DNA from 2 places in the Arthrobacter citreus genome. Region 1 is predicted to be linked to the other one. Evidence: predicted binding sites of a transcription regulator. Region 1 holds the regulator's gene; the other holds the start of a gene.

The links. The regulator HrcA, encoded in region 1, represses chaperone genes, less so after heat shock. The targets are predictions, from matches to a motif close to TTNGCACTCGNNNNNNNCGAGTGCNAA.
Region 2: groES (co-chaperone GroES) is a predicted target of HrcA. The motif match lies at 13,166-13,192, and genes of this name have one in related genera.

The regions. Positions count from the first base shown of each region.
Region 1 is NZ_CP151657.1:1,087,182-1,096,901, forward strand. Features, by position in the region: gene lepA (translation elongation factor 4) at 1-1,726, shown strand, start outside; gene hemW (radical SAM family heme chaperone HemW) at 1,723-2,955, shown strand; gene AAE021_RS05060 (DUF4870 domain-containing protein) at 3,059-3,475, opposite strand; gene AAE021_RS05065 (DUF3097 domain-containing protein) at 3,668-4,510, opposite strand; gene hrcA (heat-inducible transcriptional repressor HrcA) at 4,726-5,739, shown strand; gene dnaJ (molecular chaperone DnaJ) at 5,875-7,017, shown strand; gene AAE021_RS05080 (16S rRNA (uracil(1498)-N(3))-methyltransferase) at 7,021-7,785, shown strand; gene AAE021_RS05085 (GerMN domain-containing protein) at 7,844-8,788, opposite strand; gene AAE021_RS05090 (PhoH family protein) at 9,048-9,720, shown strand, end outside.
Region 2 is NZ_CP151657.1:335,808-358,192, forward strand. Features, by position in the region: gene AAE021_RS01650 (HNH endonuclease) at 1-1,387, opposite strand, end outside; gene AAE021_RS01655 (glutamate--cysteine ligase) at 1,553-2,701, opposite strand; gene AAE021_RS01660 (M20 family metallopeptidase) at 2,777-3,949, opposite strand; gene AAE021_RS01665 (AbgT family transporter) at 4,114-5,643, opposite strand; gene AAE021_RS01670 (shikimate 5-dehydrogenase) at 5,830-6,621, shown strand; gene AAE021_RS01675 (class I SAM-dependent methyltransferase) at 6,638-7,867, opposite strand; gene AAE021_RS01680 (MalY/PatB family protein) at 7,922-9,073, shown strand; gene AAE021_RS01685 (ABC transporter ATP-binding protein) at 9,101-9,859, opposite strand; gene AAE021_RS01690 (iron chelate uptake ABC transporter family permease subunit) at 9,856-10,890, opposite strand; gene AAE021_RS01695 (ABC transporter permease) at 10,883-11,956, opposite strand; gene AAE021_RS01700 (siderophore ABC transporter substrate-binding protein) at 12,022-12,972, opposite strand; gene groES (co-chaperone GroES) at 13,330-13,626, shown strand; gene groL (chaperonin GroEL) at 13,707-15,317, shown strand; gene guaB (IMP dehydrogenase) at 15,696-17,216, shown strand; gene AAE021_RS01720 (GuaB3 family IMP dehydrogenase-related protein) at 17,322-18,461, shown strand; gene AAE021_RS01725 (glycerol-3-phosphate dehydrogenase/oxidase) at 18,531-20,255, shown strand; gene AAE021_RS01730 (PTS sugar transporter subunit IIA) at 20,255-20,749, shown strand; gene AAE021_RS01735 (SURF1 family protein) at 20,820-21,656, shown strand; gene AAE021_RS01740 (DUF3817 domain-containing protein) at 21,653-22,075, shown strand; gene guaA (glutamine-hydrolyzing GMP synthase) at 22,157-22,385, shown strand, end outside.

The sequences.
Region 1 (9,720 bases):
CGGAGTTGTTGAGCACCGGAACATGAAGGCCCAGTACCTGGACCGCATGGATATCGAGCGTGAGCGCGGCATCACCATCAAGTCGCAGGCTGTTCGCATGCCGTGGGAGCTCGACGGCGAGTCCTACGCCCTGAACATGATCGACACCCCGGGCCACGTGGACTTCACCTACGAAGTGTCCCGTTCCCTGGCCGCCTGCGAAGGGGCAGTGCTGCTGGTGGACGCCGCCCAGGGCATCGAGGCCCAGACGCTGGCAAACCTGTACCTGGCGATGGAAAACGACCTCACCATCATTCCGGTCCTGAACAAGATCGACCTCCCGGCGGCGCAGCCGGAGAAGTACGCCGAGGAACTGGCGAAGCTGATCGGCGGCGATCCGGAGGACGTGCTGCGGGTCTCCGGCAAAACCGGTGTGGGCGTCGAAGCCCTGCTGGACCAGATTGTCCGCGAGATCCCGGCACCGGTGGGCGATCCCAACGCTCCCGCCCGCGCCATGATCTTCGACTCCGTGTATGACACCTACCGCGGCGTCGTCACCTATGTCCGTGTGGTGGACGGCAAGCTGTCGCCCCGTGAGCGCATCCAGATGATGTCCACCCGGGCCAGCCACGAGCTCCTGGAGATCGGTGTCAGCTCCCCGGAGCCCACCCCGTCCAAGGGACTGGGCGTCGGCGAGGTCGGCTATCTCATCACCGGCGTGAAGGATGTCCGCCTGTCCAAGGTGGGCGACACCGTCACCAACCTGGCCAAGCCGGCCGAGAAGTCCCTCGAAGGCTACGCCGATCCCAAGCCCATGGTGTTCTCGGGTCTGTATCCCATCGACGGCGCCGACTACCCCGTGCTGCGTGACGCACTGGAAAAGCTGATGCTCAACGATGCCGCGCTGGTGTACGAACCCGAGACGTCAGCAGCGCTGGGCTTCGGCTTCCGCGTGGGCTTCCTGGGCCTGCTGCACCTGGAAATCACCCGTGAACGGCTCGAGCGAGAATACAACCTGGACCTGATCTCCACCGCGCCCAACGTGGAGTACGAGGTGACGCTGGAGGACAAGAAGGTCGTCACGGTGACCAATCCCAGCGAGTACCCCGAGGGCAAGATCAAAGAGGTCCGCGAACCGATGGTTTCGGCTACGATCCTGGCGCCGAACGAATTTGTCGGCGCCATCATGGAGCTGTGCCAGGCCCGCCGCGGCGTCCTGGGCGGCATGGACTACCTCTCCGAGGACCGGGTGGAAATCCGGTACCGCCTGCCGCTGGCCGAGATCGTCTTCGACTTCTTCGACATCCTCAAATCCAAGACCCGCGGCTACGCATCGCTGGACTGGAAGGCCGACGGCGAACAGGTCGCCGACCTGGTCAAGGTGGACATCCTGCTCCAGGGCGAACAGGTGGACGCCTTCAGCTCCATCACGCACAAGGACAAGGCATACTCCTACGGCGTCATGATGACCGGCAAGCTCCGCGAGCTCATCCCGCGCCAGCAGTTCGAGGTGCCCATCCAGGCGGCCATCGGATCCCGGATCATCGCCCGCGAGTCCATCCGCGCCATCCGCAAGGACGTTTTGGCCAAGTGCTACGGCGGCGACATCAGCCGTAAGCGCAAGCTGCTGGAAAAGCAGAAGGAAGGCAAGAAGCGCATGAAGATGGTGGGCCGCGTCGAGGTTCCCCAGGAAGCCTTTGTTGCCGCACTTTCCTCCGACGAATCCAAGGACAAAGCCAAGAAGTGACACCAAGCGCATTGCCCCTCGGGGATCCGGCACCCGCCGACGGACTGCTGCCCGCACAGGCGGCGGAAGGAGCAGCGGACCGGAACTTCGGACTCTACGTCCACATCCCGTTCTGCTCAGTACGCTGCGGCTATTGCGACTTCAACACCTACACCGCCACCGAACTCGGCGGCGGAGCGTCGCAGGCCGCCTACGGCGGCACGGCGGAGCAGGAAGTGCGCTTCGCCGCCCGCGCGCTGAAGGCCTCCGGGCTCCCGGACCGGAAGATGGGAACAGTCTTCTTCGGCGGCGGCACACCCACTCTGCTGCCCGCTGAGGACCTTGCCGGCATCCTGAAAACGGCGGTTGACGCGTGGGGGCTGGAGCCCGGCGCCGAAGTCACCACCGAAGCCAATCCGGACTCCGTGACGCCGCAGTCCCTGCAGCTGCTGGCCGACGCCGGGTTCACCCGGGTCTCCTTCGGCATGCAGTCGGCCGTTCCGCACGTGCTCGCGGTCCTGGACCGCACCCACACGCCGTCGCGCGTTCCCGAGGCCGTGAAATGGGCGCGCGACGCCGGTCTGAAGGTGAGCGTGGACTTGATCTACGGCACGCCGGGGGAGTCCCTGGCGGACTGGGAAGTTTCCGTCAAGGAGGCGCTGAGCTACGAACCGGACCACATCTCGGCGTACGCGCTGATCATCGAGGACGGCACCAAGCTGGCGGCGCGGATGCGGCGCGGCGAAGTGCCGCCGATCGACGACGATGACCACGCGGACAAGTACCTCATGGCCGACGAAATGATGACGGCGGCCGGATTGTCCTGGTATGAAGTGAGCAACTGGTCCCGGACGCCGGCCGATCAGTGCCGGCACAACCTGGCCTACTGGCGCAGCGACGACTGGTGGGGCATCGGTCCCGGGGCCCATTCCCATGCCGGCGGCGTGCGCTGGTGGAACGCCAAGCACCCCACCGCCTATGCGCAGCGGCTCGCGGCCGGCGAATCTCCGGCGGTTGGCCGTGAAACGCTCGACGCCGAAACCCGGTATGTGGAAGACGTGATGCTGCGCACCCGGCTGGCCGAGGGGCTGGACCTGTCCCGGCTGAAGGACTCCGGCCGGCTCGCCGTGGCCGGACTGATGGCTGACGGGCTGGTGGATCCGAAAGCCGCACTGACCGGCCGCGTGCTGCTCACGACCAAGGGCCGGCTCCTGGCTGACGCCGTCGTGCGCCGCCTGCTGCCGGACTAAGCACCCGGACCAAGCGCCCGGGCTACGCACTTCGTACACATAAGAGGACCCCGGATCGGCAGTTATGCCGGCCCGGGGTCCTCTTTGTGTGTGTCCGCGGAGGCTACTGGATGCGGCGCAGGTTCAACCGGTACCGGTACGGACGCCCGCGGTTGACCTCAATGCCGGCCACCACCGAGGAAACGGCAATGGCCACCCACAGCAGGGCATTCAGGATGGCGAAAACCCAGCCGACCACGGGAATGAAGGACAGCAGCCACGCCACCAGGGCAATGATCGTGGGAGGCAGCGTGAAATTCAGTGCTTCCTTGGATTCCTGTGCCGTGAAGGGGCCGCGGTCGCGGAAGACCAGGAAGATGACCAATGACGGGATGAAGCCCAAAATACCGCCGAAATGAGCCATGGTTGCCCACTGCCGGTCCTCGGAGGCGGTCAGGGGCAGCGCATTTGCCGGAGCGCCCTGGTAGGCGGGACGAGTTCCGGAACCCCTGTCGTCGGGATGGGGCTGGTTCTGACGGATGTTCGACACTGCTGTTTCCTTTGTGACTCTGGACGCCCGGGTCTATGCCTTGTGGGTTCGTGCTTGGACTCGAGGTGCCGGTGAGACTGTGCGGATCGGATCGGGTCGGGTCGGGTGGGTGTTGCTCTCTACGTTCATCTAGATTACTGGCAACCGGGCACCTCCCCGGTACACGGCGCGGCCCGCGGGTCGCTACGGAACTGTCAGGAAGTCGATGACTTCCTCCACACGGCCCAGCAGTGAGGGCTCAAGATCGGCATAGGAGGTCACGCTTCCCAGCAGCTTCTTCCAGCCCAGAGCCACGTCAGTGTGGTCACGGTGCGGCCAGCCCAGGCCCTTGAGGATGCCCGTCTTCCAGTCCTCGTGCCGGGGGACCACAGGCCATGCGGAGAGCCCGATGGTTTGAGGTTTGATGGCCTGCCAGACGTCAACGTACGGATGTCCGACGATCAGCACGTTGCCGCGGGCGCCGGGGTGCTTCATGGCGTCGGCGGCAATGCGGGATTCCTTGGATCCGGCCACCAGATGGTCCACCAGGATGCCCAGCCGGCGTTCCGGGCCGGGGTTGAAATCGCGGACGGCGGCATACAGGTCATCCACACCGTGAAGGGGCTCGACGACGATTCCCTCCACGCGCAGGTCATCACCCCACACCTTCTCCACCAGTTCGGCGTCGTGCTTTCCTTCCACCCAAATCCGGCTGGCCCTCGCGGTGCGGGCCCGGGTGTTCTCCACGCGGAGGGAGCCCGACGCCGTCCGGCGGGATGCCGGCGCCTGCGCCTTTACCGCGGGAACCACTTCCACCGGCTCGCCGTCGAGCAGGAATCCGAAGCCCAGCTCAAAGGACTTCGTCTTGCCCCGCCGGTCCTCGAGCACCATCAGGTGCAGACCGCCGGACTTCTCCACCCGGACCACCGCGCCAACCCATCCGGTCTGCACGTCCTCGAGCACCAAACCCGACTCCGCTCCGACTTTGGGCAGGGATTTCCGGGCCGGAGCACTGATGTCCTGCGGCCCCCACGAAAAGTTCGACACGGGTGTTTCCTCGCTTTGGTTGGTTCCGGTGCTGCTGCCAAATGCACGTCCGGCACATGAGCGGCACGGGCCACTCAATGCTAGCAACGACCCCGATCCGTACTAGACTTAGCACTTAGGCATGGTGAGTGCTAACCGGTTACCGCCGGAAGGCAGGGAGCGGCAGGGAACCGGCGGCGAAGAACCAGACGGCCATCAGCGAGGGAGGGAAAACCATGAGTGAACCACGCAGACTCGAGGTGCTCCGGGCCATTGTTGAGGACTACGTCCACTCGCGTGAGCCCGTGGGTTCCAAGGCGCTGGTTGAGCGGCACCAGCTGGGGGTATCAAGCGCAACCATCCGCAACGACATGGCAGCCCTTGAAGAGGAAGGGCTGATTGTCGCGCCCCATACCTCGGCCGGACGCATTCCCACGGACAAGGGCTACCGCCTGTTCGTTGACCGGATTTCCGATGTGAAGCCGCTGTCGGCGGCTGAGCGGAAGGCCATCCAAACCCTGCTGGAGGGCGCTGAGGACCTCGACGACGTCATGGAGCGCACCGTCCGGCTGCTGTCACAGCTCACCAACCAGGTGGCCGTGGTGCAGTATCCGCATCTGGGCAACGCTCGGGTGCGTCACATCGAATTTGTGCTGCTGGCACCGGCACAGGTGCTGGTGGTGCTGATTTCAACCACCGGCAGGGTGGAGCAGCGCGTCATCACGATGCCGGACCAGGTGGCGGAACCGGACCTGCTGGACCTGCGCCAGCATTTCCTCGCCGCACTGAGCGGAACCCCGCTGACCCGGATCACCGGGCAGCTGGCTGAATGCCTGGCGACGGTTCCGGCCCAGAAGCGGCGCAACGCCAGCGCCCTGGCCCGAAGCCTGGAGCAGCTGGCCGGAATCAACCGGGAAGACCGGATGGTGATGGCGGGGACCGCCAACCTGGCGCGGTCCACCGTAGACTTTCCCCTGACGATTGGCCCCATCCTCGAAGCGCTCGAGGAACAAGTGGTCATGCTTCGTTTGTTGTCTGAAATGGAGCAGGACGCCCGGGGCGTTTCGGTCCGGATTGGCCGGGAGAACCCCCACGGTTCCCTGGCGGAAGCATCAGTGGTGGCAACCGGATATGGTCCGGACTCCTCGGCCAAGGTGGGAGTGCTGGGACCAACCCGGATGGACTATCCCAACACCATGGCAACAGTCCGCGCGGTGGCCCGCTATCTGTCCCGGATACTGAACAACTAGAAAAACGTTAGAGAATACAGCAGCAGTCGCCGGTTCCGGCCCGCCTGAGGGCGGGCCGGTTCCGGCGGGAGTCTCCGAAGCGGAGACGACGCCGCAGAAGCGGACACTGCAACTTACAGGAAGCGATGTGCACGAGTGAGCGATCACTACCAGGTCCTGGGTGTCGGACGCGACGCCACGGGCGAAGAAATCAAGAAGGCGTACCGGAAGCTTGCCCGCAAGCTGCACCCGGACGTTAACTCCGCTCCCGGAGCGCAGGACGAGTTCAAGGCCGTTACGCACGCCTACGAGGTCCTGGCGGACCCGCAGAAGCGCCGGATCTACGACACCACCGGCAATGAAAACGGCAATGACAACGGTTTTGGCGGCGGAGCCGGCTTCGGCGGCCAGGGCTTTGGCTTCCAGGATATTTTCGACACGTTCTTCGGCGGAGCCGGAGCGGGCGGCGGCCGTGGCCCGGCATCGCGCACCCGCCGCGGCCAGGACGCCCTGATCAACGTGCGGATCGACCTCAAGGACGCCGTCTTCGGCACCAACAAGAAGATCGAGGTCGACACCGCCGTCACCTGCCCGACGTGCGACGGCAGCTGCTGCCAGCCCGGCACGTCACCGCGGACCTGCGACATCTGCCACGGCACCGGGCAGGTGCAGCGCGCGGTGCGCTCCATCCTGGGCCAGGTCATGACCAGCGCCCCGTGTGGTTCCTGCCAGGGTTACGGATCCGTCATCCCCGACCCCTGCCACGAATGCGCCGGCGAGGGACGCGTCCGTTCGCGCCGCTCACTGAACATCAAGATCCCGGCGGGTGTTGCCACCGGTACGCGCATCCAGCTCGGCGGACAGGGCGAAGCCGGCACCGCCGGCGGACCGCAGGGAGACCTGTACGTGGAGATCCGGGTTAACGCCGATCCAACGTTTGTGCGTGAGGGAGATGACCTGCACGCCACGTTGACGGTCCCCATGACCGCTGCCGCCCTAGGCTCGTCGATCAACTTCGAAACGTTCGACGGCGACCGCGAAATCACCGTCAAGGCGGGCACCCAGTCCGGTGAAATCACCACGCTCAAGGGCCTCGGTGTTACCCACCTGCGCGGCTACGGCCGTGGAGACCTGCTGGTCCACCTGCATGTTGAAACCCCGCAGAAGCTGGACGCGGAGCAGGAGGAACTGCTCCGCAAGCTGGCGCAGCTGCGCGGCGAGGAATACGCCGAGGGCCGCCTGGCCAGCAGCGGGACCGGCGTCTTTGCCCGGCTGCGGGACCGGCTGGGCAACCTGTAACGCATGACCAACCCCATTTTCTTCGGTGATCCGGGCGCGGTGCGCGCTGCCGTGCCCGGATCCGTGGTTGTCATCGAGGGCCCGGAGGCCCACCATGCCGTTGCCGTGAAGCGGCTTGCCCCGGGAGAACCGGTGGATATCGTGGACGGCGCCGGACGGCGGCTGTCGGGAACAGTGTCCGCCGCCTCGCCTGCACGGCTGGAAGTCAGCGTGGAAACCGTGACCGAAGAGGATGCAGCAACCGAAACACTGATCCTGGTCCAGGCCCTGGCCAAGGGCGGGCGCGATGAACAGGCCATCGAAGCGGCCACCGAACTTGGCGTGGACCGGGTCATACCGTGGCAGTCCGAACGCAGCATCGTCCGCTGGCGCGCCGACAAGGCAGCGAAGGGGCAGGCAAAGTGGCAGGGCATTGTCACCGCCGCGGCCAAGCAGTCCCGACGGTCAGCCATCCCGCCGGTCGAAGACATGGTGGAATCAAAAGCGCTGGCGGCCCGGCTTGCAGGCGTGGACCTGGTGCTGGTGCTGCATGAGGAGGCCGACGGCGCCCTGGCCCCAACGGTTGCCGAGGCGCGCGGACGCGCCGGGGACCGGCCCCTGAGCATTGCGGTGGTGGTTGGCCCCGAGGGTGGAATCAGTGCCGGGGAAGTGGAGCTGCTGCGCTCCGGCGGGGCGGTGGCAGTGCGGCTGGGAGCGCACGTTATGCGCTCCTCGACCGCCGGTCCGGCCGCGCTTGCCGGATTGAACCTGGTCCTGGGGCGCTGGTAGCCGCTGCTGCGGCAGCTATTCCTGCGCGGCTGACCTGACTATTGCGCGGCTGACCTGATTACTGCGCGGCTGAGCTGATGCTTACCCGCTTGGAGTCCTCGTTGGCGCGCCCGGTCCCGTGGAAGACGCTCACGTTGTACTCACCGGCGGGCAGTTCCACCGTGAAGCTGAAGAGCGACGGGCCGCCCGTGGACGCTTCGAGATCGGCGTAGCCGCTTTCCAGGGCTTCCTCGGCGGGCCGTCCGTCAACTATGGGCTCCACGCGCCAGGACAGCTGGCCGCCTTCGGGTACTGCCGTTCCCTGCACAGTGAGCGCGGACTGCGAACCGGCACCCTCCTGCGGATCGATAATCCAGATTGGCGCCATCAGCGCAGGGTCCCGTTTTAGCGGGCCTTCCAGGACCTCGTGGCCAAAGGCGTTGTAGCCGGCTTTGCCGTCCACCAGCAGCACCACCGATGCCGGGTGGCCAACCGTGGTCAGTCCCGCGTTCGATGCCGCGGCGGTGGCGGTGTACACCAGCTGCTGGACGGCACGGTGCGCCATTCCCGCATCCATGGAGGTATCGAACGCGTCCTCTGAGATGTCCACAGTGATGACGTTCTTGCCGGATATCGACGCGCTGACGGTGCCCGCCTTCTTCCACGGATTAAAATAGTCCGGGTCCGACGGTGTGCCTTCGGTCATCGCGAGCACGGCTTCACCGATGGGGTCGCCGCCCTTCTCGGCCGGCTGGAATTCCCGGTACAGGTGCACATCGGAGCCGTTGAGCCCCAGCCAGTACACCGGAATCCGGCCCGGAGCCGGCTTTCCCTCCGACGGGGGAGTGGCGGTCAGCGGGGTGGAAAGAGTGCCCCCCGCGGCGTCTCCGAAGGAGATGGGCATGGTTGTGGTGGGGGTTGCCGCCACCACTCCACACCCGCTAAGGAGGAGCGAAGAGGCAGCCAGCAGACCGAGGCCTGCCCGGCGGTTCCGCAGCCAAAACTGGCGGTGCGCAGTGCCCATGCCGTCCTCCCTTCGCTATTCGTCGCTTCCCAGCTTGGCATACGGAAAACGCCCGATCCCCGGTCTTGACCATCCTGCGACCGGACTGAGACCCGATTGATACCCGCGGGGAGGCCGCCGGCATTCGGCTCAGGGAAAAAGGAAGCAGACGCCTGCACAGGCATCAAGTAATATTGGAGTGTCTTTGTTAACACAGGAGACAGCACACCACCAACAGACTCTGCAAAGGGGCGATGAAAGGCCTGGGAAGGCCGAATATATGACTGAATCCTCAGGAATTGGCACCATCGGGCTGGATCAGCAGACCATAGTCTTTGATTCCACTGAACACATGGTCCAGTCACTGGGTGCCAATGACGAGGCACTCAAGATCATTGAGGCCGCCTATCCGGAAGCCAGCCTGCACGTGCGGGGCAACGAGCTTTCGATCTCCGGTCCGGCACCCGTGGTGGAACTCACCCACCGGCTGGTGACAGAGGTTCGGATCCTGGCGCGCAGCCAGACCAAGGTCACCCCGCAGCTGCTGGAACAGCTGATCACGATGCTCCGGGACCAGAGCGCGCCGCGCCCGGCGGAGGTCCTGACGCAGAACATCCTCTCCAGCCGCGGGCGCACCATCCGGCCCAAAACGCTGAACCAGAAGAACTACGTCGACGCGATCGACAAGAACACCATCGTGTTCGGTATTGGCCCGGCCGGAACCGGCAAGACCTACCTCGCCATGGCAAAGGCGGTCCAGGCCCTTCAGCAGAAAGAAGTCAGCCGGATCATCCTGACCCGTCCCGCGGTGGAGGCCGGCGAACGCCTCGGCTTCCTGCCCGGGACCCTCAGCGACAAGATTGATCCCTATCTCCGTCCGCTGTACGACGCACTGCACGACATGATGGACCCGGATTCCATTCCGCGCCTCATGGCGGCCGGAACCATCGAAG
Region 2 (22,385 bases), 750 kb from region 1:
CCCTTGAATCGGTGGGCGGGGCGGGCAGGGAACCAACCACGCCCATGGTGCGGGTGGTCCAGTCCGGGGCTTCCTTGGCCTGGTTGCAGGCCTCGCATAAGCCCTGGATGTTCTCTGCGCTGGTGGTTCCGCCGTCGCGGACCGGGCGGATGTGGTCATAGTGCCGGATGGGCGCACCGCACCACGGCATCCGGCATACCTGATCCCTTGCCGCTATGAACCGGGCCAAACCCTCGGGCACCAGCCGGGCCCGTGAGTCCATGCCCACCAGCTGGCCGGTGGACGGCGCCGTGTAAAGCCGCCGGAGCCAGGTGCGTGCTGACTTATCCGGGTCCACGGGGTCCTTGGTAGTTGAGTCCCGGCCCGTGGGCTTCCGGGGAATCCCGTCCCGGGTGGCGTCGCCGGAGGTTCGGTTCTGGGCGGTTGAGTTCCGGCGGATCAGGTCCCGGGCTGTCTGCGCGGGCAGGATCCCGTATCCGGGCAACACCGCCGGTTCCGCGGATCCGGCCAGCAGGGCCCGGTCCGTCATGATCAGCTGCACCTCGATCCGCACATCCTCAGCCCTGACCTGCCCAGTGGTGCGTTCCACGAAGGTGTCGGCCATGATCTGACCCTTGGTGCGCGGATCCCCGGCCCCGCGCAGGCGGTCCGCTTCGCGGGTCAGTGCCGCGTACACGCCCACGCCATGGGCCACCGGCAGCAGCGCGGTCACGTAGGTCATGGTGTCCGGGGCCGGACGGCAGGACACAAACCGCTCGGACACGGCGTGCGCGGCACGGTTGACCACGGCATGCGGATCCATGGCGTAGGAAAGGGTCTTGATTTTGGCGATCAGGGCCCGGTCTCCGAGCTGTTCGAGCTCGGTCAGGTTCCCGGCGATCTGCTCGTCGATGCGCTGCCGGTCCGCCAGGGACAGGCAGGCGGTCTCGCGGACCAGCAGTGTGGCCCGCCATTCACTAATCACTCCGAGGGTGAGGGCGTGCAGGGTGTGGGGCATTTCGCGGGTCAGGATCCGGGCCAGGCCCAGCATCCGGGTTCCGCGGTGAGGGGACTCGCGGCGGGCAAACCCGATTTGCGCTCCGACGCCTTTGCCGAGCTGATCCGCTTTGACTCCTGCTGCAGCCTGGGCTTGCCGGGTGATGGCGTCAAAGAGAGCTGTCGCCCGGGCCTGAGCCGCGGACGCGGCCGCTTTGAGTTGCTCGAGCGCCCGGATGGAATCAATCAACCCGGCGAGCAGCGCAGGATCTGCTTCAACGAGCTCTCCGGGGATGCCGACGGGCTTATCAGGGATGCCAACGGGCTCCCCGGGAGAGCCGGCAGAGACAAGTTCGGAGGCCTTGGCACCCTCCTGCGTATCCTTTTTGGTGTCCTTCTTGACCCCGTACATGTGTTCTATTTTATGTGAGCTGACCCATAAAATGCCCGGAAATCATGTACCGGAGAAATACCCGTTTAGCGCGAAAGGGAAGAGGGGGGCACGGGTGTGTTGGCTGAACGCGGCCCCCAGCCCAGCTTTGGCGCGCCCGCCGCCACCCGCACCCAGCGCCGCGGCTTAGCCTTCGCCGCGCAGCTGCCGGATGCCGTCCTGGACCACTGCCCGCAGATCGCCGCCGTTCTCCGCTGCTATGCGGCGCTGCCTCTGGTACCCGGCCCCGCGCTCGATGATGGTGCGCACATCGGCCAGCTCCGCAGTGCAGCCCAGCTTCTCGGCAACCGGTGCCAGGCGGGGCAGGACGTCTTCGAGGAGGTGGTCAGTGACCAGCTTCTCGTTGCCGGCTGCGTCCAGGATGATGATGGCATCCAAGCCGTAACGGGCCGCACGCCACTTGTTCTCCTGCACATGCCACGGGGGCATGGTGGGGATGGTGCCGCCGTTGTCCAGGATGGTAGAGAACTCCTCCACCAGGCACTGGGTCAGGGCGGCAACGGCGCCGACGTCTTCAATGGTGGCCATGCCGTCGCAGACCCGCATTTCCACGGTGCCCAGATTGGGGACGGGCCGGATGTCCCAGCGGATTTCGCTGATCGAATCGATCACTCCGGTGGTGAACATGTCCTGCACATAGGATTCGTACTCGGCCCAGGAAGCGAACTGGAACGGGAGTCCCGCCGTCGGCAGCTGCTGGAACATCAGGGCGCGCTGCGACGCGTAGCCGGTGTCCTCGCCGGACCAGTACGGGGAGGACGCGGACAGTGCCTGGAAATGCGGGAAGTAGTTCACCAGTCCGTCCAGGACCGGCAGCGCCTTGTCCCGGGAGTCCAGGCCCACGTGCACATGCACGCCATAAATGAGCATCTGCTGGCCCCACCACTGGGTGCGGTCAATCAGCTTGGCGTAGCGTTCCTTGTCGGTGATCGGCTGTGACCGTGGAGCGCTGAAAGGATGCGACCCGGAGCAGAACAACTCCACGCCCATCGGGTCCGTCACCCGGCGCAGGGCTTCGAGGGAACGGTTCAGATCGGCTTTTGCCTCCGCCACGGTGTTGCAGACACCGGTCACCAGTTCAACAGTGTTCTCGAGCAGCTCCTGCTTAATGTGCGGGTGCTCGTCATCCTCCCCGATCCCCGGGTGGGCGGCACTCACTCCGCGCAACACCTCGTCGGCCACGGACACCAAATCTCCCGTGGTCCTGTCGACAAGTGCCAGCTCCCATTCAACGCCGAGTGTTGACTGAGCTGACTGGGCGAAACCGATTTCCAAACTGTCTCCTGCTGTAATGCGTACCTCTGGAGGAACCCCGACCCGCATCTTCGCGCTTGAGAACCCGAATCAATCCTAGCCGTGCAAGGGTGGCAAACCGTTCACGAGCCGGGACAGGGCATCAGCAGTGAGCGCGGTGTACAGCGGGACGGCATCGGGATGGATATATTCTCCGCGCGCGTGCGCCCCGCTGCCCACGGCACCCATGCCGCACAGCACCGGCACGCCCAGCGCGGCGACAAAATTGGCGTCACTGGCACCGCCCACCGAGGCGTCCTCCAGCTCATGGCCCAGCGCAAGGGCCGCCCCGCGGACCAGGGCCAACAGGGGATCCCCGGGGTCGGCAGTCATGGGCGGCCGGTTCCAGAAGTGTTCAATCTGCAGGCTCACCCGGTCATCGCTGATCCGAATAGCGTCCAGCTCCCGGTCCACCCGCTCCATCTCGGCTGCTGTTTCCACCCGGATATCAATCGTTGCTTTGGCATGGCCTGCAGCTACATTGGACCCCGATCCTCCCTCGATAAGTCCCACGTTGATCGAGGTTCCACGGCTGAGATCGGCGACGCCGACGGCGGCCGTGACGAACTCGGCCAGAGCATGAATGGCGCTGGCACCGGCTGCGGGATCAAGGCCGGCATGGGCTTCAACACCGGTGGCGGTGACGGTGAAGATCCCCACGCCCTTGCGGCCGGTCTTCACCGCCCCTCCTGCGGTGGCCTCCAGCACCAGGACGGCGTCGGCGTCCTGTGCCGCCTTTTCTATGGCGGCGCGGGAGGCAATGGACCCAATCTCCTCATCGCCGTTGAAGAGGAAGGTGACAGTTGGGCGGGGGTTGCCTGCGTCCGTCAGGAGCTTCAGGGCCCAGATGCCCTGAACGAGGCCGGTCTTCATGTCGAAGATGCCCGGGCCGCTCAGTGTTGCGCGCCCGGATGGGTCTGTTCCTTCAGTGAGCGGCCATCCGGCCAGGGTGCCCGTGGGCCACACCGTGTCATAGTGGGCCAGGATCAGAACCCGCCCCGGGCCGGATCCGGGGTAGGTGACCTTAAGCGTGGGACCGAGAACGCCGTCGTCCTCCAACTGCTCTTCGGCCGGGGCGCCGAGCCGAAGCGTGAGCAGCTTGCGCACGCACTCAAGCCCGTTATCGAGTCCGCTGCGGTCCCTGCTGTAGGTTTCGGTTTCCACCAGGGAAGCGATGTCCCCGATGATTTCGGGGAGCCGGACGCGGGCGGTGTCGAGCGTGGTGTTCATGGTTCTCCTGTTGTGAAGGTGTGAAGGTGCGAAGGTGCGAAGGTGTGAAGGTGTGAAGGTGTGAAGGTGTGAAGGTGTGAAGGTGTGAAGGTGTGAAGGTGTGAAGGTGCGAAGGTGTGAAGGTGTGAAGGTGCGAAGGTTCAGGGGTGTGTAAAGAGGGAGGCTCAGATCCCGAAGGGGATGCCGAGCGCGTACCAGATCATGAAGAAGGCGATCCAGACCACCCAGATGACCATGGCCAGCGGGATGGTGAAGGACGCCAGCGTCCCGATGCCCGCTGAGCGGCGGTACTTCTGGACAAACCCGAGGGCCATCACAAAATAGGGGCTCATCGGGGTGACGCAGTTGGTGACGGAATCGGCAATGCGGTACATCGCCTGCGTGGTTGCCGGTTCTATGTCCAGGAGCATGAGCATCGGCACGAAAATCGGTGCCGCCAGGGACCACATGGCGGATCCGGACGTAATGATGAAGTTCATTACCGAAATCAGGACGGCGATGCCCAGCAGGATGGCCCAGCCCGGCGCATTAATGCTGTCCAGGGTCCGCGCTCCGCTAATGGCGAGGACTTCACCCATTCCGGTCCACTTGAAGTAGGCAAGGAACTGCGAAATGGCGAAGAACAGGACCAAGATGGGAGCCATCGATTTGATGCCTTCGATCATGGCTGCCGTGACGTCGGAACCCTGAGTAAAGGTTCCGGCCGACCGCCCGTACACAACCCCGATCAGGGCGAAAAAGAGCCCGATGACGAAGGCCATGCCGCCGATCACCGGCGAATTCAGGACTCCGCCCGCTTCTCCCCGGAACGGGGAACCGGCGGGCACGAGCGAAGCGGCCACTGCGGCCAGGAACAGCAGCGCCGTGATGCCCGCGAGGCGCAGCGCACGGCGCTCCCTGGTGGAGATCCTCAGGTCGGCAACGGAACCGGCTGCTTCGTCGCTGGCATCGGCTTCCAGATCGGGGCGCTTGGACAGGACCTTCTCCACAACCACCGTGATAGTCAGCGCGATCAGGACGGATGACGCCAGGCTGAAGAAGTAGTTGGCCAGCGGCGTGACGACGACGGCGGAATCGATGGTGCCGGCCGCAGCGGTGGTGATGGAGGACAGCAGGACGTCGGTGGTGGTCAGCGAGGGGGAGGCATCGTATCCGGCGGAAATGGAGACGAAGGCGACAATGGCGCCGAGGACCGGGCTCTTCCCGACGGCCCGGAAAACCAGGGCTCCCAGCGGGATCAGGGTTACGTATGCAGCGTCTCCGGCGACGTGGCCCAGCATGGCCGCCATGGCGAGGGCGAAGGTGACGTACTTCGCCGGCACCTTGGTGACGGTGTTCCGCAGCAGCGTGTCGATCAGGCCGCTCTTCTCCGCGACTGCAATGCCGAGCATGGTGGTCAGGATGGTTGCCAGCGGGGGGAAGGATGCGAAGTTCTCAACGGCGTCGCCGATCATGGTCTGGATGCCGGCGGCGCTGAGGAGGCTGCGCACCTCGACAGCGTCTCCGGTGCCCGGGCTCACGGCGGATACCCCCGCTGCTTCCAGCGCGGCACTGAGGACGATGACGACCCCGGCCAGGATGCAAAACAGCCAGAACGGATGCGGCAGGAGATTACCGACCCGCTCGATCGCTGAAAAGACGCGGAACGCTGCGCGCATTCCCCGGGACTGCTCGACTGTGGCGGCCTGTGTCATTGTTCCCCCTGCGGTGGTGATGGGTTCGCTCGGGCGGGGCCGTTGAAGCACCACTGGCCCGAGGGAACGGTTCCACAGGAAACCTAGTGCAGGAAAGTGCTGCGGGAAAAGAGAATGCAGATTTGTTTCCTCCCGCACCCGCTGCCCAGCGGACATAATGGAAGCGTGCCAATCCTGAATAAAGACATGACCCTGTGCATTTCCCTGGCGGCGCGGCCGTCCAATATTGGAACGCGCTTCCACAACTATTTGTATGACCAGCTCGACCTGAATTTTGTGTACAAGGCCTTCGCCCCGACGGACCTGGCCCAGGCCATAGCGGGCGTCCGCGGCCTGCCCATCCGCGGCTGCGCCGTGTCCATGCCCTATAAGGAAGACGTCATTGCGCTGGTGGACCGCATGGATGCCTCGGCGCAGGCCATCAACTCGGTCAATACGATAGTGAACGACGACGGCGTCCTCACCGCGTACAACACCGACTACCTGGCGGTCGCCCGGCTTCTGGCCGATCACCATGTGCCGGTCAGCTGGTCCGTGCTGCTGCAGGGATCCGGAGGCATGGCCAAGGCTGTTGCAGCCGCACTGAGTGATGCCGGATTCTCGGACGTGACCGTCGTGGCCCGCAATGAGGGCACCGGTAGGGCGCTCGCGGACCGGTATGACTTCAACTGGCAGGCCGAGGCCGCCGGCGCCACGGCGGACCTGCTCATTAACGTGACACCGCTCGGCATGGCCGGGGAACATGTTGCGGTGCAGTCCTTCACCCATGCTGCTGTCGATGCGGCCCGGACGGTCTTCGACGTTGTTGCCATGCCGGCGGAGACGCCGCTGGTAACGGCTGCCCGCACCGCAGGCAAAAACGTCATCACCGGCGCCGAAGTGATCGCCATCCAGGCCGAGGAGCAGTTTGTGCTCTACACCGGCGTTCGGCCAACGCCGGAACAGGTCCGGGCCGCGAGCGAGTTTTCCCGCGCCTAGTGGGCAGACGCGGCGGTTAGGAAACCTGCCCGGCGGAAGCCACGGGTTCAACCACGATGGCCACCCGGTCCTCGCCGATGCGGGTCAGGACAAGCGTTGCCTTGTTCGGTCCCTTGCCGGATCCGGTGAGCAGCTGCTTGCGCAGCTCCTCCGGGGTCACGGACATGCCGCGCTTCTTGATGTCCAGGACGCCGATCCCGTTCGCCTTCACCCAGGCCTTGAGCGCCTTGACGTTGTAGGGGCGGACCTCCAGCACGCGGTAGGCACGCGCAAACGGCGTATCCATCAGTTCCGGTGCGCCGATGTAGGCAATGTGCTCATCCAGCAAGTGCCCGCCCAGTGAGCGCGCGACGTCGGCCACAAGGCCCGCGCGGATCACCGCGCCGTCGGGCTCATACAGATAGGCGTCCACGGGACCGACGGCGACGTCCTCGCTTCCGGGGGCATAGTCCAGTGCCGAGGTGAGCTCGGCCGCGCCGTTGGGACCGATCACCAGCGCCGCCCGCCGGACACCCTCACGGCGCAGGGCGTTGAACCAGAGGGTGGCCTCGGTGACGTCTCCGTCCACGGATACCCACTGCGCTTCGCAGTTCCCCGGCAGCGCCTCGTGCGGAATTCCCGGCCCCATCTTCACGCCCACGGGCAGCCCGCGGTCGGCCAGGGACTCAACGAAGGACAGCGGCGGGGAGAACGCCTCCGGATCGAAGATGCGCGTGGTGCCGGACGTTGAGGTGGTGCGGCGCGCCGGATCAAGCCACACGCCGTCGAACCCGGTGAGATCGAAGTCCTCGGCGGTACCCTGAACCACCTTGGCGTTGGGCCATGGCATGAGGTTAATGGTGGCGGCCGCCGCGGTGATCTCATCAAGCTCCACCGCGGTGACCTCCCGGTCCAGCGTGGCCAGCGCCAGGGAGTCGGCTCCAATTCCGCAGCCCAGGTCAGCAACCTTCTCCAAGCCGGCCTCAACGTACCGCTGGGCATGCAGCGCTGCGACATTCAGGCGCGTGGCCTGCTCGAGTCCGGGGGCGGTGAAGAGCATGTGCTCGGCAAACGGTCCAAACTTGCCGCGCGCCTTCATACGGAGCTTGGCCTGGGTCAGGACGGCGGCAACAACTTCGGGGGAGTGCCCGGCCTTGCGCAGATCGGTGTTGAGTTTGAAGGACTCGGATTCCAGATACGGGCCGAGGGAGTTCAGCAGTTCCCAGCCTTCGGAGGACAGAACATGGGCAAGGGAGATATCCGGCATGCTTACCAGCCTAGTTCTTCTGCCGCCGTGCACGTTAGCTGTAGGTTGGGCGGCATGACGAAGATCGCCGCTGAGCCGATGGCCGCACTGCGCGCCCGGACGAGCTACAAATGGCAGACCTATCCCGCAGACGTGCTGCCGCTGTTCGTGGCCGAAATGGATTATCCGCTGGCAGAGCCGGTTCAGCAGGCGATGATCTCCAGGGTGCTGGCATCGGACACCGGTTACATTGCCGGACCGGAACCGGTGGCTGCCGCATTTACGGGCTATGCGGGCAGGACCTGGGAGTGGTTCGTGGAGCCCGCGGACGTGCGGACCACCACGGACGTGAGCGTGGCGATTGTCGAATGCCTGCGCCAGACCGTGCCCGTGGACGGCAGCGTGGTCATCACGCCGCCGGTGTATCCGCCCTTTTATGATCTGCCGCCCGAAGCCGATGCCTCCGTGGTGGAAGTGCCGCTGCTGCTCACCGGCGCGGGCTGGAAGCTGAACCTGCCGGAACTGGAACGCGCCTTCGCCCGCGGCGCGGACGCCCTGCTGCTGTGCAGCCCACACAATCCGCTGGGGTTGGTCCATTCGGATGAATCGCTGCGGGCGGTCGCGGATCTGTCAGCGAAGTACGGGGTGGCCGTCATCAGCGACGAAATCCATGCCCCGCTGACGTATGGCCCGGGCAGTTTTACGCCGTACCTTTCCGTCTCGGACAACGCCCGCGAGTACGGCATCTGCGTGACCGCGGCCAGCAAAGCCTGGAATATCGCCGGCACCAAGTGCGCGCTGATGGTGGCGCAAAGCGACCGCACCAGGCTGCAGCTGGATTCCATGCCGGAGGAAGTGTCGGCCCGCACCTCCATTCTGGGCCTGCACGGAACAGCAGCCGCGTACAACGACGGCGGACCCTGGCTTGGGGACGTCATGGACGCGCTGGCGGCGAACCGGGGCCTGCTGGGGGAGCTGCTCGCGGCCCGGCTGCCCGGGGTCATTTACCGTCCGCCGGCGGCCGGGTACCTGGCCTGGCTGGATTTCCGCGGCCTTGGCTGGGAAGACCCTGCGGCAGTGGCGCTGGAGCGTGCACGGGTTGCACTGGAACCGGGTGCGCGGTTCGGGCGGCAGGGGAGCGGGTTCGCCCGGCTGAACTTTGCCTGCTCTCCGGACGTCCTTGCCGAAGCCGTTGCCCGGCTGGCAGCCGCGGCGGCCGCAACCTAAACGGCTGGGCGAAGCACACGAACACAGCTAGGCGAAGTACACGCCAATCCGGTTGCCGTCGATCTCCTCGATCCGGATGTCGATGTCGTAAATGTCGCGCAGCACCTCCGGCTGCATGATCTGCGCCGGAGGTCCCTGGTGGATGAGCCGGCCGTCCCGCATGGCAATAATGTCGTCGGAATAGCAGGAGGCAAAGTTGATGTCGTGGATGACCAGCACCACCGTCTTGCCGAAGTCGTCGGTAAGCCGGCGCAGCAGCCGCATCATTTCCACCGAGTGCTTCATGTCGAGGTTGTTCAGTGGCTCATCCAGCAGCAGGTAATCAGTGCCCTGCGCCAGCACCATCGCGATGAAGGCCCGCTGGCGCTGGCCGCCGGACAGCTCGTCCACGAAGCGGTCCGCCAGTGCGGTCAGGTCCAGGTATGCCATGGCCTCGTCGATGAAGGCCTTGTCGTCGATGGTGGGGCGGCCGCCGTTGTGCGGATACCGGCCAAAGCCGACCAGGTCGCGCACGGTCAGGCGCACGGTGAGCTGGTTGTCCTGCCGCAGGATGGCCATCTTGCGGGCCAGCTCCTTGCCGGACGTGGCGTTCACGTCCAGGCCGTCCACGTTGACCGTGCCGGCATCCATGCGCAGCAGCCGCGAAATGATCGACAGCAGCGTGGATTTGCCCGCACCGTTGGGTCCGATGATCGAGGTGATGCCGCCCTCTTTGATGTCGGTGCTGACGCCGTCGACGACGAGTTGCGGGCCATAGGACTTGGAGACGCCGGTTACGGAGATCATTTGACGTTGCCTCTCAGCAGCAGGATAAGGAAGACGATGCCGCCGACAAATTCGATGACGATGCTCAGTGCGGTGTCGAACGCGAAGATCCGTTCCAGGACCAGCTGGCCGCCCACCAGGGCAATGATTCCGAGCAGGACGGCGATGGGCAGCACCGCGGTGTGCCGGAAGTGCGAGCACAGCTGGTAGGCCAGCGAAGCGACCAGCAGGCCGAAGAAAGTCACGGGTCCCACCAGGGCCGTGGACACGGCCACCAGGACGGAGCAGATGATCAGCGTGGAGGTCACGGCTTTGCGGTGGTCCACGCCCAGGTTGACGGCCATGTCCCGGCCCAGCGCCAGCACGTCAAAGGACCGGCGCATGCGCCAGGCCAGGACGCTGACCAGGGCGACGGCGGCCGTGGAGTAGCCCAGCAGGGCGCCGTCCACGTTGTTGAAGGACGCGAAGAACAAATCCTGCAGGATGATGAACTCGCTGGGGTCGATCAGGCGCTGGAGCAGGGAAGAGAAGCCGCGGAACATGGTCCCGAAAACAATCCCCACCAGCAGCATCAGGTGCAGGGACTTGCCGCCGCCGGTGAAGAGCCAGCGGTACAGCAGGAAGGAGAAGCCGACCATGAGCACGAGTTCGATGACGAACAGCAGCGGCTCGGACATGGTCAGGACCGCCTGCCCGCCGATAACGAAAACAAGCGCGGTCTGCAGCAGGATGTACAGGGCGTCAAATCCCATGATGGACGGCGTCAGGATGCGGTTGCCGGTCACCGTCTGGAAGAGGACGGTGGAGACCCCGACGGCGTACGCCACCAGGATCATGGACGCCACCTTGATGGCGCGGCGGGGCAGGATGTAGCCGATGTTCCCGCGCAGCTCGATGGTCATGAAGACGGCCACGAGGGCGGCCGCCACAATCCCGAGCGTGATGATCCAAAACTTGGGCGGAACCGAGCGCACCGGATGCCGGCGGTGGGAGACCAGGGCAGTGGGCAGCGGGCGGGCGGGGGCTTCGAGGCCGGTTTCAGCTTTAGCCACGGGTGGCACGCTTTCGCAGGAGCAGGTAAAGGAAAAGGACGCTGCCGATGGCGGAGACGATCACGCCCACCGGAATTTCATACGGATAGCGGATGGTGCGCCCAATGATGTCGCAGGCCAGGACAAAGCCGGCGCCGAAAACGGCCACCCACGGCACGGCCCGGCGCACGTTGTCACCGATCATCAGGGACACCAGGTTCGGTACGATCAGGCCCAGGAACGGAATGGATCCCACACTGACAACGACGACGGCGCTGATCAGGGACACGATGACCAGGCCCAGCGTCATTACGCGGTTGTAGTTCAGGCCCAGGTTGGTGGTGAAATCCGAGCCCATGCCGGCCACCGTGAAACGGTCGGCGGCAAGGTAACCGATGACGGTGAGGGCGCCGACGATCCACAGGAGTTCGTACCGGCCCCGCAGGACGCCCGAGAAATCTCCGACCATCCAGCTGTTCAGAGTCTGCAGCAGGTCGGAGCGGTAGGCGAAGAACGTGGTGACGGCGGAGATGACGCCGCCGAGCATGATGCCCACCAGGGGAACGATCAGCGTGTTGCGCAGCGGCAGCCGGCGCAGAATGAGCAGGAACAGCGCAGTCCCGGCGGCCGCAAAGATGGTGGCCGTGGACATCTTCATCATCAGGGATGCACCCGGAAGCAGGACGGTGACCACCAGGATGCCCAGAGATGCGGACTCCACGGTGCCGATGGTGCCCGGTTCCACGAACTTGTTGCGCGCCATCAGCTGCATGATCAGGCCGGCGACGCTGACGGCCATGCCGGCCAGGATGATGCTCAGGGTCCGGGGCACGCGGCTGACCCAAAAAACCTGCCATGCGGCGGGATCGCCGGCCAGCAGCAGGGGCAGCGAAACATCGCTGACCCCGATGAACATGCTCGCCACAGCCAGCACCAGGACCGCCGCGGCACCCAGGGCCAGATTGAGGGCGGTACGCGGAAACCGCCGTCGTCGGGCGATGGCGGCGGGCGGGGGAGCCGACGGCGAGGCGGCTGGCCCCTCGGGGGCGGAAGCGGTGCCCGGTGCGCGGGCGGCGGTGGCGCTCATAGGAAGGAATCCGGTCTTGCCTTGGGTCCGGCGGCGATGCCGGAACCCAAGGCGTCGAGGGGTGGTTAGGAAATGCCGTTCTGGATTTCGGTGACCATGCTGTCCACGTTGGTCAGGCCGTAACCGACGAGGTACCAGCTGGAAGCGTCCAGGGAGGTGATGCGGTCATTCTTGGCCGCGTTGGTGCCGTTGACCAGTTCGTTGTCCATGACGGCCACGGCTGCCTCGCCGCTCTCGCCCACCGCGGTGTCGCGGTCAATAACGAACAGGTTGTCGGGGTTCTTGTCCGCGATGTACTCGGCGGTGATGGATTCGCCGTGCTTGCCGTCGGCCTTGATCTCGGCAACCGGGGTAACGCCGAGGACGTCGTGGATGATGCCGAAGCGGGAGCCGGCGCCGTAGGCGGTCATTTCGCCGCCGCTGGTCATGACGATCAGGCCGGTTCCCGCATCAGCGGCAGCGGACTTGGTCTCTTCGATGTGCTTGTCGATAGCCGTGAGCTTCTCTTCGGCTTCCTCTTCCTTGTCGAAGATGCGGCCCAGGGTGCCGGTGACTTCCTGGAAGGATGCCATGGAATCCGTCTGGTCGACACTGAGGTCGATGGTCGGGGCGATCTTGCTCAGTTCCTCGTAGGAGGCGGCCACACGCCCGGAGATGATGATCAGGTCGGGGGCCCCTTCGCTGATGGCCTCGAAGTCGGGCTCCTTCATGGATCCGATCTTCGCGTAGTCATCACCGGCGTACTTGGAAAGGGACTCGGGGAAGTTGGCGGCCGGGACGCCGTCGACGTCAACGTCGAGGGCATCCATGGTGTCCAGTGCGCCCAGATCGAAGGTGTAGACAACTTCCGGGTTAACCGGAACCTCGGTGCTGCCCTGGGCGTGCTCCACCGTGATATTGGTCTGCACGGGAGCCGAGTCCGCCGTGGCGGCCGTCTCCGATCCGCAGGCGCTGAGGGCGAGGAGGGAAGCCAGCGCGGTGCCGGCGACGAGACGGGATTTTCCGATATTTTTCACTTTGGGGGAGCTCCAGGTACTTGGGGCCCGGCCCGGCGGGGACCCGCCAACCGAACACACAAAACTAATAGGTCACAGAAATGTTTGCTAATTGAATGCACCTGAAAACTATCGGTTAGGTAAGCCTAAGGCAAGTTGGCGTCTCGAATTATGTCCGGCGAAGGACCGCTTGGCAGGTCCGGGCCTGCCAATATTGGCACTCGCCTTGACCGAGTGCTAACCGTTGCATAAAGTCGGAGCTAGCACTCTCCCAGTGAGGGTGCTAATTCCTGAGGGAAGCGCCAACCGGCACCGCGACGACGGCCAGCGCCCACCGACGGTCCACATCCGTTAGTAACTAAGCAAAGGAGAGCCCGAGTGTCGGTCTCGATTAAGCCCCTTGAGGATCGTATTGTTGTCCGCCCCCTCGAAGCCGAGCAGACCACTGCTTCCGGCCTCGTTATCCCGGACACCGCCAAGGAAAAGCCCCAGGAGGGCGAAGTTGTCGCAGTAGGCCCCGGCCGCGTTGATGACAACGGCAACCGCGTTCCCGTGGACGTGTCCGAGGGTGACGTTGTCATCTACTCGAAGTACGGCGGAACCGAAGTCAAGCACGGCGGCCAGGAGTACCTGGTGCTCTCCGCCCGCGACGTGCTGGCCATCGTCGTTAAGTAGTCGAAAAAGGAAGACCCCGGCCAATCTGGCCGGGGTTTTCTGATGCAGGTGCAGATGTAGCTGTCGGAAAGGACACACACATGGCAAAGCAATTGGAGTTCAACGACTCCGCCCGCCGCTCGCTGGAGGCCGGCGTCGACAAGCTGGCCAACACCGTCAAGGTGACCCTCGGCCCGCGCGGCCGCAACGTAGTGCTCGCCAAGACCTGGGGCGCTCCCACCATCACCAACGACGGCGTGACCATCGCCCGCGAGGTGGAGCTGGATGACCCGTACGAGAACCTCGGCGCTCAGCTGGCCAAGGAAGTAGCCACCAAGACCAACGATGTTGCCGGCGACGGCACCACCACGGCAACCGTCCTGGCGCAGGCACTGGTCAAGGAAGGCCTGCGAAACGTTGCTGCCGGCGCAGCTCCGGGCCAGCTCAAGCGCGGCATGGAGGTCGCCGTTGAGGCAGTGGCCGCACGGCTGCTGGAAAACGCCAAGGAAGTTGAAGGCAACCAGGTTGCACACGTCGCCGCCATCTCCGCGCAGAGCATGGAGATCGGCGAACTGCTGGCCAAGGCCTTCGACACCGTCGGCAAGGACGGCGTCATCACCATCGAGGAATCCTCCTCGACGCAGACCGAACTGGTCATCACCGAGGGCATGCAGTTCGACAAGGGCTACCTGTCCCCGTATTTCGTGACCGACCCGGAGCGCCAGGAAGCCATCCTCGAAGATGCGCTGATCCTGATCAACTCCGGCAAGATCTCCTCTGTTGCCGAGTTCCTGCCGCTGCTGGAAAAGGCGCTGCAGGCCTCCAAGCCGCTGTTCATCATTGCCGAGGACATTGAGGGCGAAGCCCTGTCCACGCTGGTGGTCAACAAGATCCGCGGCACCCTGAACGTCGTTGCCGTCAAGGCCCCCGGCTTCGGTGACCGCCGCAAGGCCATGATGCAGGACATCGCCACCCTCACGGGTGCGCAGGTTGTATCTCCGGACCTGGGCCTGAAGCTGGACCAGGTTGGCCTTGAGGTGCTGGGCTCCGCCCGCCGCATCACGGTTACGAAGGACAGCACCACCATTGTTGACGGTTCGGGTTCCGAATCCGACGTGGCGGACCGCGTTGCCCAGATCCGCGCCGAGATCGAGCGCACGGATTCCGACTGGGACCGCGAGAAGCTGCAGGAACGCCTGGCCAAGCTGTCCGGCGGCATTGGCGTCATCAAGGTTGGCGCAGCCACCGAAGTTGAGCTCAAGGAAAAGAAGCACCGCATCGAAGACGCAGTATCTTCGACGCGTGCAGCCCTGGAAGAGGGCATCGTGGCCGGCGGCGGTTCCGCCCTGGTCCACGCTGCCAAGGCCCTGGACACCGATCCCGAGGTTGCCAAGCTTGAAGGCGACGCAGCCACCGCCGTGGGCCTGGTCCGCCGTGCGCTGGCCCAGCCGCTGCGCTGGATTGCCGAGAACGCCGGCTCCGAAGGCATGGTTGTTGTTGCCAAGGTCACCGACCTCGAAGTCAACAACGGCTTCAACGCCGCAACGGGCGAGTACGAGAACCTGATCGAAGCGGGCATCATCGATCCCGTCAAGGTCACGCGCTCCGCCCTGCGCAATGCTGCGTCCATCGCCGCACTGGTCCTCACCACCGAAGCTCTTGTGGTGGAGAAGCCGGCCGACGACGACGAAGATCACGGTCACCAGCACTAAGCACCTCCAAAGCCCCGGCGCAGCAGCGGATTTCCGTTGCCGCGCCGGGGTTTTCCGTGTCCCGGAACGCCTCTGGAAACGCCTGCCGCAGCGGCAGTGCACTGAGGCGCAGCGTCCGGGCATCATCGGCACCATGTTCGTTGACATGGACCTTGACCCTTGGAGCGCACATACTTGGAGACAACGGCACCCGTGCCGGCACGGCGGATCCTGGTCCCTTGGGATGGGACGGGACGGCTGTGACAGATACCACCCGGTACCACCCGGGCGCTTTTGGAATAGGGCCGCGCTGTCTTTCGTTTTAGGATGTAACTGAGCTAACCGGTCCTTTTCCCGGTTTTTCCTCCATCTCCGGTCCTTCGCGAAAGAGGCGTAGTTTTGAGCCAGCAGTCCCCAGAGCATGACCCGTTCGGCTTCATCGGCCTGACATACGACGACGTCCTGCTGCTGCCCGGCCCCACGGACGTTATCCCGTCCGAGGCGGACACGTCTTCACGCCTGTCCAAGCGGATCACCGTGCATACCCCGCTGCTCTCCGCGGCCATGGACACGGTCACCGAGTCCCGGATGGCGATCGCCATGGCCCGCCAGGGCGGCCTCGGCGTTATCCACCGCAACCTGTCCATCCCCGACCAGGCCGAGCACGTGGACCGGGTCAAGCGCAGCGAATCCGGCATGATCACCAACCCGGTGACCATCTCACCGGACGCCACACTGCAGGAACTGGACGACCTGTGCGCGCACTTCCGGGTATCCGGCCTGCCCGTCGTGGACACCGACAATAAGCTGCTGGGCATTGTCACCAACCGCGACACCCGTTTCATCCCGCGCGCCGACTACCCGCGCCGGCTGGTCAACGAGGTCATGACCCGGATGCCGCTGATCACCGGCCGCGTCGGGATCAGCGCCGAGGAAACCATGGAGCTGCTGGGCAAGCACCGGATTGAGAAGCTTCCCCTGGTTGACGCTGACGGCCGCCTGCAGGGCCTGATCACGGTCAAGGACTTCGACAAGGCCGAGCAGTACCCCCTGGCCACGAAGGACGAGGAAGGCCGGCTGCGCGTTGGTGCGGCCATCGGTTTCTTCGGCGACGGCTATGAGCGCGCCATGACCCTGGTGGAGGCCGGCGTCGACCTCCTGGTGGTGGACACCGCCAACGGCCACAGTGCCGGCGTGCTGGACATGATCGCCCGCTTGAAGAAGGATCCCGCCGTCGCGCACGTGGACATCATCGGCGGCCAGGCAGCCACCCGCGAAGGCGCCCAGGCACTGATCGACGCCGGAGCTGACGCCATCAAGGTGGGCGTGGGCCCCGGCTCCATCTGCACCACCCGTGTTGTCGCCGGCGTGGGCGTACCCCAGGTCACCGCCATTTATGAAGCTTCCAAGGCCGCCATTCCGGCCGGCGTACCGCTGATCGCCGACGGCGGACTGCAGTACTCGGGCGACATCGGCAAGGCCATTGTGGCCGGCGCCGACACCGTCATGCTCGGCAGCCTGCTCGCCGGCTCGGCCGAAAGCCCCGGGGACCTGGTCTTCGTTAACGGAAAGCAGTTCAAGTCCTACCGCGGCATGGGCTCCCTCGGTGCCATGCAGAGCCGCGGCAAAAACACGTCGTACTCCAAGGACCGCTACTTCCAGGCCGACGTCCCCTCGGACGAAAAGCTGATCCCGGAGGGCATCGAAGGCCAGGTGCCGTACCGCGGCCCGCTGTCCGCCGTCGCCCACCAGCTGGTCGGCGGCCTGCGCCAGACCATGTTCTACACCGGCGCACGCACCATCCCCGAGCTGAAGGCCAAGGGCAAGTTTGTCCGGATCACTCCGGCCGGGCTGAAGGAATCCCACCCGCACGACATCATGATGACGGCCGAAGCACCGAATTACGGCACCCGCCGCTAAGACCGCAGCTGCCGGCGCAAGCCGCATCCTTCCGTGGTTGTCCACGGAAGGATGCGGCTTGCGCTGCTTTAAGCCCCGGGCGCGTGGCTGGGATAACCTAGGGGTGTGAGTAATGAGATTGAAATTGGCCGTGGCAAGCGTGGGCGCCGAGCCTACTCCCTCGATGATGTGGCGATTGTGCCGTCCCGGCGTACCCGGGACCCGCAGGACGTTTCGATCAATTGGCAGATAGACGCCTATCAGTTCGAGATGCCGGTGATGGGCGCTCCGATGGACTCGGTGATGTCTCCCGCCACCGCCATCACCATGGGCAAGCTGGGCGGCCTGGGCGTGCTGAACCTGGAAGGACTGTGGACCCGCTACGAGGATCCGCAGCCGCTGCTGGATGAAATCGCCGTCCTGAGCGAAGATAACTTCAATCCGGCGGCAACCCGCCGGCTGCAGGAAATCTACGAGGCGCCGATCCAGGCTGAACTGATCACTTCCCGGCTGGCCGAAGTCCGCGAAGCCGGCGTGACCGTTGCCGGATCCCTGACCCCGCAGCGCACCCAGGAGTTTTACAAGACGGTGCTGGCCGCCGGAGTGGACATCTTCGTCATCCGCGGCACCACCGTGTCGGCGGAGCACGTGTCCAAGACGGTTGAGCCGCTGAACCTCAAGCAGTTCATCTATGAGCTGGACGTTCCCGTGATTGTCGGCGGAGCCGCGGGCTACACCCCGGCGCTGCACCTGATGCGCACCGGTGCCGCCGGTGTCCTCGTGGGCTTCGGCGGAGGAGCCACCACCACCACGCGCCGGGCGCTGGGCATCCATGCTCCGATGGCCACTGCCATCGCCGACATCGCCGAGGCACGCCGTGACTACATGGATGAATCGGGCGGACGCTATGTCCATGTGATTGCCGACGGCGGCATGGGCACCAGCGGCGACATCGTCAAGGCGATCGCCATGGGCGCCGACGCCGTCATGCTGGGTTCGGCGCTGGCCCGCGCCGAGGAAGCTCCGGGCCAGGGTTGGCACTGGGGCCAGGAAGCACACCACAGCGAACTTCCCCGCGGCGACAGGGTCCGGCTCGATACCGTGGGACCGCTGCAGGAAGTCCTCTGGGGACCGTCGCACCACACCAACGGAACATCGAACCTGATGGGCGCCCTGCGCCGGGCCATGGCCACCACGGGCTACTCGGATGTGAAGGCCTTCCAGCGCATCGAGGTGCTGGTCGCGCCCTACCTATCCACCATGTAATTACCTAGAGTTACAGGGAGTTGCTGCAGGGAGTGCGGCACCGGCTGGTTCAGAGAGGAAATCTCGACGATGAGTAAAGATGCACTCAGTCCCGAATACCGGGAAGATGCCCTGGCCGCGCTGCGTTCCACTGCGGAACCGGGCGAAGAACTGGACATCCTGATCGTCGGCGGCGGCGTGGTGGGCACCGGCGCCGCGCTGGACGCTGTCACCCGCGGCCTGAAAGTGGGGATGGTGGAGGCCCGCGACTGGGCCTCCGGGACGTCGTCGCGCTCTTCCAAGCTCATCCACGGGGGACTGCGCTACCTGGAGATGCTGGACTTTGCCCTCGTGGCCGAGGCCCTGAAGGAACGCGGCCTGCTGATCCAGCGGATTGCCCCGCACCTGGTGAAGCCGGTTCCGTTCCTGTACCCGCTCACGCACCGCTTCTACGAGCGCCCCTACGTGGGCGCCGGCATCCTGCTGTACGACACCATGGGCCTGACGTCCGGGAACTCCCGCGGCGTGCCCATGCACAAGCACCTCAGCAAGAAGGCAACCCTGCGGGCAGCGCCGAGCATCAAGGATGACGCCATGATCGGCTCCATCCGCTACTACGACGCCCAGGTTGACGACGCCCGCTACGTCGCCATGATGGCCCGCACCGCCGCCCACTACGGCGCGGTCGTCGCCAACCGCGTTTCGGTGGTGGACTTCCTCCGTGAAGGCGAACGCGTGGTTGGCGCCCGGGTCAAGGATTCCGAATCCGGCCGGGAATTCGATGTTTTTGCCCGTCAGGTGGTGAACGCCACCGGCGTGTGGACCGACGAAACCCAGGCGATGGTCACGGACCGCGGCCAGCTGAAAGTCCGGGCATCCAAGGGCGTGCACCTGGTGGTGCCCCGGGACCGGATCCAGTCCACGGTTGGGATGATCCTGCGCACCGAAAAGTCGGTGCTGTTCGTCATTCCCTGGGGCCGGCACTGGATTGTTGGCACCACTGACACCGATTGGAACCTGGACAAGGCGCATCCGGCCGCCACCTCGGCGGACATCGACTACATCCTGGACCACGTCAACAAGGTCCTGAAAACCCCGCTGACCCGCGAGGACGTGGAAGGCGTGTACGCCGGACTGCGGCCGCTGCTTGCCGGCGAAAACGACTCCACGGCCAAGCTGTCCCGCGAACACGTGGTGGCCCACCCGGTCCCCGGACTGGTGGTGGTTGCCGGCGGCAAATGGACCACCTACCGGGTCATGGCGAAGGATGCCGTGGACGAGGCCGCCCGGGCCCTGGACGAGAAGGTGCCCGAAAGCTGCACATCCACCATCCCGCTGCTGGGCGCAGTGGGGTACAAGGCGGACTGGAACCGCCGCCACCGCACCGCTGAGCACTACGGCGTGCACGTTGCCCGGGTGGAGCACCTGCTGAACCGCTACGGATCGCTGGCCACCGAGGTGCTCGAGCTGATCCGCGAGGATCCCTCCCTGGGCCAGACACTGCCCGGAGCGGACGACTACCTGCGGGCCGAGGTGGTGTACGCCACCACCGCCGAGGGCGCCCGCCATGTGGAGGACGTCCTGGCCCGCCGCACCCGCATTTCCATCGAATCCTGGGATCGAGGGGTGTCGGCGGCCCCCGTGGTGGCCGAGCTGATGGCACCCCTGCTGAACTGGGACCTGGACCGGGTGGAAAAGGAAGTTGCGCACTACCTGGCACGGGTCGAGGCGGAGCGCCTCAGCCAGGAACAGCCCGACGACGTATCAGCGGACGCAGCCCGGCTGAAGGCGCACGACATTGCGCCTCTTGCCTGATGACGCCTGAACTCTCCCTCAACGAGAAGGGAGCCGTGCTGACGGTTCCCGGGATGGTCATTCTCGAGATGGAAGCCGCGGACCGCAGCGATGCCGCGGCGCAGCTTGCGGAGCGGATGTTCCGGGAGGGGAGGATCTCCAACCTGGAGGGGTTCCTGGAGCAGGTCAATGCCAGGGAGCACCAGATGGCCACCGGGCTTCCCGGCGGAATCGGCATGCCGCACGCCCGGAGCGAATACGTGGCGGAAACGTCCATTGCGGTGGGGATCACACGCTACGGACACAGCATCGACTTCGGCGCGTCGGACGGGCCGGCCACCGTGATCCTTCTCATTGCAACGCCTGCCGGGGCATTCTCGGAACACCTGGAGGTCCTGGCCACCCTGGCCCGGTCGCTGTTCCGGCCGTCCTTCCGGGAATCCCTCCGCCGGGCGAATGACGCGGAAGTGATTGCCGAGTTGATCAATTCATCGCTGGTCTTCTTTGACCACTGACCCGGCCGCCGGCCCTGTCCCGGCCGGCAGGCATTGGGTTTTCTACACGGTTACGAAGTACGGTTAAGGCGTGCTGAAAACTGCCCTGCAACTCCGATGGATCGCCGCGCTGCTCCTGGCCCTCGCGATCTCCACGGTCTTCGTTCTCCTAAGCCAGTGGCAGTTTTCGACGGCCGAAAGCGACCTGCCGCCGTCGACCGACCGCACCGAAACAGTGCGGCCGCTGACCGAAGTCTTCACCCCCGGAGTGCAGCTGTTCGGCACCACGGCGGACCAGATGGTCTCCATGACCGGTTCCTTCCGCACCGACGACACCGTGCTGGTGGAGAACCGGCTGTACGACGGCGAGAAGGGCTACTGGGTGGTCACGGCCTTTGCCGTTGACGGCGCACCCGGTGACGCCGTGATTCCGGTGGTCCGGGGCTGGATTGCCGACCCCGGGGAAGCCGTACCCGCCCCGTCCGGCGAGGCCGCCGTCACCGGGCGCCTGCTGCCTCCCGAGGCCCCCGTCGCGCAGCCCACCGAGGACGGGATCCTGCCCAGCCTCGCCAGCGCTGAACTGATTAACGTGTGGGATGTTCCAGGGTATTCGGCCTTCGTGACGGCCGATGAAATAACGGTCAACGGAGCCCCCGCCGACACCGGCGAAATGCGGACCGTGGACGTCGACGCCCAGCCGCAGGAAACCTCGGTGAACTGGATGAACGTTTTCTACGCCATCGAGTGGGTCGTCTTCGCCGGGTTCTCCGTGTTCCTGTGGTGGCGCCTTGTCGCTGACGCGCACCGCCGTTCCCTCGAGGACGATGACGAGTACTACGACGACGAATACGACGACGACGATGACGACGATGAGGCCGGCAGCCTGCCGTCCGAAGGTCCGGTCCCGAGCAGTGAGGTAAAGAAGTGAGCGATCCAGCACCGGCAGTAGCCAAGAAACCGCGGCGGAAGAAGCGCCGGTTCGGCGGCACGCACGCCCAGATCCGTTCGGCACTGACGTTTTACAAGGTTTCCTCCTACGTCACCGGCGTGTTCCTGCTGCTGCTGTGCATCGAAATGATCCTGAAGTACGGGATGAAAATCGAAGAGATCACCGTGGGACCGCTGAACCTGTTCACGGGCGTCCTGATCGCCCACGGCTGGCTGTACGTGGTGTACCTGCTTGCCGACTTTCGGCTGTGGCAGCTCATGCGCTGGCCGTTCTCCAAGTTCATCGTGATTGCCCTGGGCGGCGTTGTGCCCTTCCTCTCCTTCATCGTGGAGAGCCGCACCCACAAGCAGGTCCTGGCCGAACTTGCGGCGCATCCGGAAGCGGCAAAGCGCTACTGAGCCGCACGGAAGCGGTGCCCGGCGGTCAGACTGAGCCGGAACGATGTGCGGCGCGCACGTTCCGGCGACTATCCTTGAACCGTGACTAATTCCGCGACCCCTCCCATTGAAGAGCGCCCTGTCCTCGTTGTGGACTTCGGCGCCCAATACGCCCAGCTCATTGCCCGCCGGGTGCGCGATGCAGATGTTTATTCCGAAGTGGTTCCCCACACCTGGACCACGGAACAGATCATGGCCAAGAACCCGGCAGCCATCATCCTTTCCGGCGGCCCCTCCAGCGTTTACGCGGAAGGCGCTCCCGCCGTCAGCG